Regions from separate parts of the Mucilaginibacter metallidurans genome, predicted to be linked through region 2. Evidence: riboswitches for the same ligand, from Rfam matches in the RefSeq annotation. Region 2 holds a riboswitch; the other holds the start of a gene.
What was found. A riboswitch is a leader RNA that binds a small molecule or an ion and turns the genes downstream of it on or off. The one in region 2 is predicted to bind cobalamin.
Positions count from the first base shown of each region.

Region 1: it holds a riboswitch for cobalamin, as region 2 does, so the genes downstream of both, metE (5-methyltetrahydropteroyltriglutamate--homocysteine S-methyltransferase) here and DIU38_RS10455 (TonB-dependent receptor plug domain-containing protein) in region 2, are expected to answer to the same signal.

Region 1 covers NZ_CP043449.1:1,784,616-1,788,184, forward strand. Annotated here, with positions in the region: gene DIU38_RS07815 (TetR/AcrR family transcriptional regulator) at 1-192, opposite strand, end outside; gene DIU38_RS07820 (MFS transporter) at 540-1,778, shown strand; cobalamin riboswitch at 1,942-2,132, shown strand; gene metE (5-methyltetrahydropteroyltriglutamate--homocysteine S-methyltransferase) at 2,305-3,569, shown strand, end outside.
Region 2 covers NZ_CP043449.1:2,415,698-2,419,266, forward strand. Annotated here, with positions in the region: gene DIU38_RS10445 (SRPBCC family protein) at 1-196, opposite strand, end outside; gene DIU38_RS10450 (serine hydrolase) at 263-1,522, opposite strand; cobalamin riboswitch at 1,565-1,758, shown strand; gene DIU38_RS10455 (TonB-dependent receptor plug domain-containing protein) at 1,879-3,569, shown strand, end outside.

The DNA of each region.
Region 1 (3,569 bases), 630 kb from region 2:
TTTTCCTAAAAGGTAATCAACAGCGGCTTGTGCCAGTTCGTCTTTGCTTTCAAAATGGCCATAAAAACATCCCTTACTGGTATTGGCAACTTCAAGTACCTCATCAACAGAAGTGCCGGCAATTCCCCTCTCATTAAATAAAATCGCTGCCTGCTCAATAATGAATTGCCTTTTTTGCTCGCCTTTGCTCATCTTCAGTTATTTACTATGCAAATATAGACTAAATGGTTTAAAAAAGTAAAGGCCGTTGATTGCCTGTTGAAATTAACTGAGTGTTTTATTGTTTGTAAGTAGCTGTTAGTTAGTGTTTTATTTTCAGGTTTGGTTTGTAAATGTATAACTTTAGGTTGATTTTTTTACACTTATCTTATGAATGCCTGTATTTATAAGCCGGCTAAGCAGTGATTGACACAGTAATGTAAATATGGCTAAAAGTAGACCAAATGGTTTTATTTAATAAACCAATTAGTCTACTTTTGTTTTAAATAAAAACGCACAGCATACTGTTTTTACGATCTGTTAAATTTCAACAATAAGCTATGAAAATTATAAAAGAACACCACAGGGGCATCAGCACAATTTTAGCGTTCGCGCTGATCCCGCTTTCTGGTTTTGCAACTGATATTTATATACCTTCCCTGCCTTCTATGGCCAGGGAATTAGCTGTCAATAATTCGGCCGTTCAGCTTTCGCTCATCGCGTTTATGATCAGTTCGGGCGTTAGCCAGTTGTTTGTTGGCAGCTTGCTCGATAGCTTTGGCCGGTACCGTATCGGTACTGTTTCCTTGCTGGTGTTTGCATTTGCAAGTTTTGTCATAGCTATCTGCCATAATATTGAGCTTATTTATGCCATGCGTATTTTGCAGGGCATCACCGTAGCGCTTATTGTGGTAGGGAAGAGGGCATACTTTGTAGATATGTACTCGGGCGAGCAGCTTAAACATTATACCAGCCTTTTTTCTATCATCTGGGCAACCGCGCCTATTGTAGCGCCTTTTATCGGAGGTTACCTTGAAGCTGCCTTTGGCTGGGAATCCAATTTCCTTTTCCTGGGAATAGCCACTCTTTCCCTACTTGTTTTAGAGCTGGTATACGGTGGCGAATCATTAAAAAATTATCACCCGTTCAAAGCTAAAAGTATTCTGCAGGTTTACCTGGCTACCATTAAAACCCGTGATTTTTCCCTGGGCCTCATCCTGATCTCCCTGAGCTATGCCATGCTGGTAGTGTATGGTATGAGCAGCCCTTTTATAATTGAGCATGTATTTCATTTGTCGCCTGTGGTAACCGGTTATTGTTCGCTGCTTTCGGGGGTATCATTGATGGCGGGCGGTATTATTTCAAAAACCCTCATCAGGAAACCGCTTATCAAAAAAGTATCTATAGCGCTTGCACTGCAATTAGGCTTTGCCGCTTTAATGGTGTTTACAGCAGGGATTAAAACAAATTTATTTACGCTGATGGCCTTTACAGCATTGGTCCACCTGTTATCTGGCTTTATATTCAATAATATATTTGCCTACTGTTTAGGCCGGTTTTCAAAAAATGCGGGTATTGCAAGCGGCGTGACCGGCGGCTCGCTTTATATTATCACTTCATTTTTTAGCTATGGCATTGTAAATATTATGGCCATAAAAAATCAGCAGTTATTAGGAACCGCTTATCTATCGTTCGCGATACTGGCTGTTATTACCCTGGTGCTTTTCGTCAAAGCGAGGGCTTCGCACCAAAAACAAGAAGAAGCGGCTGTTATTTTAAATGCTGAGGTAGCGGTATAAGCTGAATGATATTGCTTTAAATAACAGGTGAAGCCGGTAATTAATTATCGGCTTCACCTGTTTTACAACGATACATAAGGTATAGTCTATAATTTCATCAATGAAATAACCTGAATATTAAGCCGGCATATCCTTATATTTGCCCCGATAAGTTCTTTACTTTACTTCATCAACCGGTATAGGTTTTACTTAATTGTAGATTAATAGGGAATCGTGTGTAAATCACGAACTGTCGCGCAACTGTAAGTAACACAAAGGTTTTTGCCAGTAATGTCCACTGTCCTGATGAAAGGGATGGGAAGGGCGGCAAAAATGTTACAAGTCAGGAGACCTGCCTAATACTGAATTGACAATGCTTTCGCGGTATGAAGCTTGGTCTGGGTTATGATTACTTGCCTGTATGGGTCCATGGCCCGTTATGACAGGCTGTGCCCATATATTCTCTCCATATTTTCATATCACAAAACATTACGAAGCTTAGCTGAAAGGGCTTTTAACCGATTTATTCATTTAATCAATTAAAAGAATGCTAACGCAAAATTTAGGTTACCCGCGTATTGGTAGCCGGCGCGAATTGAAAAAAGTCTGCGAAAACTACTGGGCAGGCAAAACGGGCTTAAAAAATGTGCTTACCGTGGGTAAATACATAAGGGAAGAAAACTGGCTGCTGCAAAAGGAAGCCGGGATCGACCTCATCCCATCAAATGATTTTTCATTTTATGACCAGGTGCTTGATCATTCACTGATGTTTGGCGCTATTCCTAAACGCTATCATGAAGTGATCAGTCAAAAAGGCAATACCGAGCTCGATCTGTATTTTGCTATGGCCCGCGGCTATCAAAAAGATGGATTGGATGTGGTAGCTATGGAAATGACTAAATGGTTTGATACCAATTACCATTACATAGTACCCGAGTTTTATAAAGACCAGCAGTTTAAACTTTTCTCCACCAAAGTTATCGATGAGTTTTATGAGGCTAAACAGTTGGGCATCGTTAGCAAGCCGGTATTGCTTGGCCCTGTATCGTACCTGTTGTTAGGCAAAGAGAAAGAGGCTGGTTTCGATAGGATAGACCTGATCAAAAATCTGCTGCCTGTTTATTTTGACATCCTAAATAAGCTTAAAGCTTTGGGTGCCGAATGGGTCCAGTTTGATGAACCGTTTTTAGCGCTTGATTTAAGCGAAAAACAACAGGAGGTATTTAAAGATACCTATAAGCAATTGAGGAAAGAATTCCCTTTCCTAAAGATAGTTTTGGCAACTTATTTTGAACGCCTGGGTGATAACACTCAATTAGCGGCAACTTTACCTGTTGACGTTTTACATATCGATTTAGTACGGGCGCCCCAGCAATTGAATGAAGTGATTGAGCATCTGCCCCAAAAAACTATCCTTTCTTTAGGTGTTGTTGACGGGCGCAATATCTGGAAAAATGATTTTGATAACTCGCTGGTCATTATAAAGAGCGCGAAGGACAAGTTAGGTACCGACCGCGTTTGGATAGCCCCTTCATGCTCATTGATCCATTCGCCATGCGATTTGCAAAATGAAACCAACGATGAAGTGCTTACTCCCGAAATTAAGCAGTGGCTGGCTTTTGCGCGCCAAAAAATAAACGAAGTGGCATTGCTCAGCAAATTATCGGAAGATGTGGTTAGCGATAGCAGCCTGCATCAGCTGGAAAAAAACCGGCAGGCAAACGAGGCCCGCCGAACATCTGCACTGATCCGTAACCCGGCGGTTAAACAACGGGTAAGCGCCATTACCGAAAATGATGCAAAGCGTATAAG
Region 2 (3,569 bases):
TGTTTAACAAATAGCCACCGGCACCTATTTTTACGATACTTGCAAATGGATTTTTGAAAATATTTTTAAAACCTGAGAAACCGAGCTTCATACCACCAGCGATGGACGTAAAGCGTTCGGGCCAATTCAGGTTTATGCGGTCATCTCCATAAAGCACAGGGAAGTTGTCGGTATATTTTACTATTGTAGTTGCCATAGGTTTTTAAATAGTTGTCGTTTTTAAAACACCCTTTGCGCTACTAAGTTTTCCTGAAGTGAATTTTTATTGCTTTTGGCTATAGTTAAATTTAAATTTAGTTAAATGGGGCAGGTATTTTTTAGGGCGTTTGAGTTCATATTGGTATATCACCTGGCCAAGGTTTTTCAGGAAAGGCAGGCATACCGTTGTGTACTCGTATTTATTATCGTTCAGTATCCCATCTTCATTTGATTGCACGACTGCACTGAGCATAAACTCAACATTGTTTTTAAAATCTACGATATATGCATTATCAATATCATAACCATAACTATCACCAACTTTATTAAAGATCCTGATATCGGGATTAATAACTGCCGTGCTATCCCCGCCATAAAACAAAAACTTGCAATAAGCTGGGAAATATTCGGGGCGGTGATAAGTGGGTTTAGTGTTTTCGGTGGGAAAGGTGCTCATGTAACGATAAATGAAGCGATAGTCGTCTGCTGTTAAGTTAAAGCGCTCAGCTTTTGGGAAAGTTTCCGGGAATAACAATCGTTTAAGCACCATCTGCTGATCGGCAAGAGCGTAAATATTCTTTTCAGAAAAGTCAAGCGGTTTATTGACGAGCCGGTCGCTGCTATCTAAATAGGCTTTGCCCTGCAACATATTTTCCAGGTGCATAGGGTAGTTCGAGGCATCATACAATGCAGGTTTCTGATAAATCAATTTATCGCCGTTATAAAAATCAATAGGGTTGGTATGCCGGGTGCTTTCTCCCGCATCGCCAATAGCCAGCCTGCCTACAATACGAGTGTTATCAAGGTGATATTTTTTTAGTTTTTGATTGATCTCCGCCCGGCCAACAAATTCGTACAGGCGGTTGTACGCAGCGTTATCGCTCACCAGCAAGATTTTTTTAATGTAGTTTTCAATAGATGGGAGACCTGTTGCAGATGATGTGTCCACACGTACCTTGGTTTGGCCGGCAAATGAGCTATCTGTAATCATCACCGACTTGGGGTTTAAGCCTTGCACCTTCAGCTCATTCAACTTTTCAAGGGCAAATATGGCTGTAGGAAGTTTTACTGTACTCGCCGGATAAAAATAATGCTGCGCGTTGAGGTGATAACTATATGAGGTAAAGTGAGGGGTGTTGTTTCTATCCCTGTCTATCCGGGTGTATAGTATCTGTACTTCATTTTGTATGGGGTGGTTTAGGATACCCGAAAAGAATTCGGGATGTTCATGCAGCAAACCCTTCAGAAAAATGGTATCTGGTTGCTGGGCAAAACCGTTAAGTGTGCTCATGATCAGCAGTAAAATACAGAGATATTTCATCATGATAAATATAGTTATGTAATTTGAGGTTAACGGATACTTATTGTACTTTTGCAGCGCTTTAGGTTTCATTATTTGCTTAATGAATTAAAAGGGAATACGGTGTAAATCCGTAACTGTCCCGCAGCTGTAAGCTCCGTAACCGTTGCCAAATCTATAAAGTCACTTTCTGTAAACAGGGGGAAGGCCAGGCAAAATGGGGAGCAAGTCAGAAGACCTGCCAAGGCATTATATGTTATTCATAGCTTTCGGGGATTGAAGCTTGGATGTGAATGCTCTTCGTTTGGCGTGTTTTCATTTTATTCATTTCCGTGTATGCTATTAAGGCTGCATTATTATTTTATACATATCAATCATACATGGAAAAAAAGTACGCTAAAATTACTTTGGGATTCGGTTTGTTAGCTGTTGGTTTATCTACCTCAGCAGCATATGCACAGGATACCACACGCACACTCAATACGGTAGTAGTAACTGCAAGCCGGTCGCCTAAAAAACTGTCAGACATCGGCCGCGTTGTTACCATCATTTCTGCCGATGAGATCAATAAATCGCAGGGTAAATCATTACCTCAATTATTAAATACGGTTGCCGGTATAACTTTTTCAGGTGCAAATAATGCCCCCGGTATCAGCACATCGGTTTTCCTGCGCGGAGCTTCATCTGGCAATACCCTTATCCTGGTTGATGGTTTCCCGGTAAACAACGCTTCAGGCATTGATGGCAGCTATGATCTTAACGCCCTTTCGGTGGATTTGATAGATCATATCGAGATTTTGAAAGGAAGTGGTTCAACGCTTTATGGTTCTGATGCTGTAGCAGGCGTTATTAATATCATCACAAAAAAAGCTAAACAACAGGGATTGACCGGTGGTTTGCAGTTAACAGGCGGCAGCTATAATGCGTTTAAAGAGTCGGCCTCATTAATTGGACAGGTGAAAAATACAGGCATAGCCATTAACCTATCAAATACCGATTCAAAAGGCTTTGCCGCGGCTACAGATACCACTGGCAAAGGCGATTTTAAGAAAGATGGTTTTCACCAACGTTCGGCCAGTGTGAACCTGAGCCAAAATGTCTCATCTAAATTTATTCTTAATGGAAACCTGCAGGTAAGCCACAACACTGGCGACCTGCCTTATGGTGCTTTTACTAATGATAACGATTACACTTATAAAAATACATTTTTATTTGGTGGCGTAGGTGCAAAATTAATTTTGCCAAAAGGTAACCTCAACGTGAACCTGTCGCAAAATACGGTTCAAAATGATTTCACCAACCTTCCGTCTGACAATGGCGGAACCCACCAAGTTACAAAAAATACAGGACGTATAACCAATGCTGAAGCTGTGTTTAATTATGAACTGAATAAGTATTTGGACATTACCAGCGGTGCAGGTTTTAAATACAGCAATACAAGCCAGTATAGTCTGTATGAGTCAACAGCTTACCAGGCACCCGCAAGTATTATCAAAGCCGGTGATGCTACTAATAATATATTCAGCGCTTATACTTCGTTGTTTTTCAAATACGATATCTTTCATATGGAGTTAGGCGGCAGATACAATAATCATAGTAAATATGGCGACAAGTTTACCTACACCATCAACCCATCGTTATACCTTGCCGATCAGTTTAAGATTTTTGGTACAATAGCTTCGGCGTTCAAATCACCTTCGTTATATCAGTTGTTTTCTCAGTATGGCAATCCTAAATTAAATCCTGAGATCACCACATCATACGAAGCAGGCTTTGACTGGGAAATTATTAAAAATACATTGTCATTCAATACGCAGTTTTTCAAGCGTAATACCAAAGATGTAATTTACTTTTTCTCTGAATCGCAGCCGCCGTACGCTTCTTTTTATAAAAACGGACAAGAGCAAAAAGATAAAGGCTTTGAGACCGAGTTAAAATATAGCAACAATAAAATTCACGCATCCGCATATTACGCTTATGTAACAGGCAAGCTAACCGACGAAGCCGGTGCACAAACCAGCAATCTTTACCGCAGGCCTAAGAGTACTTTGGGTGCCAACATCAGTTACGA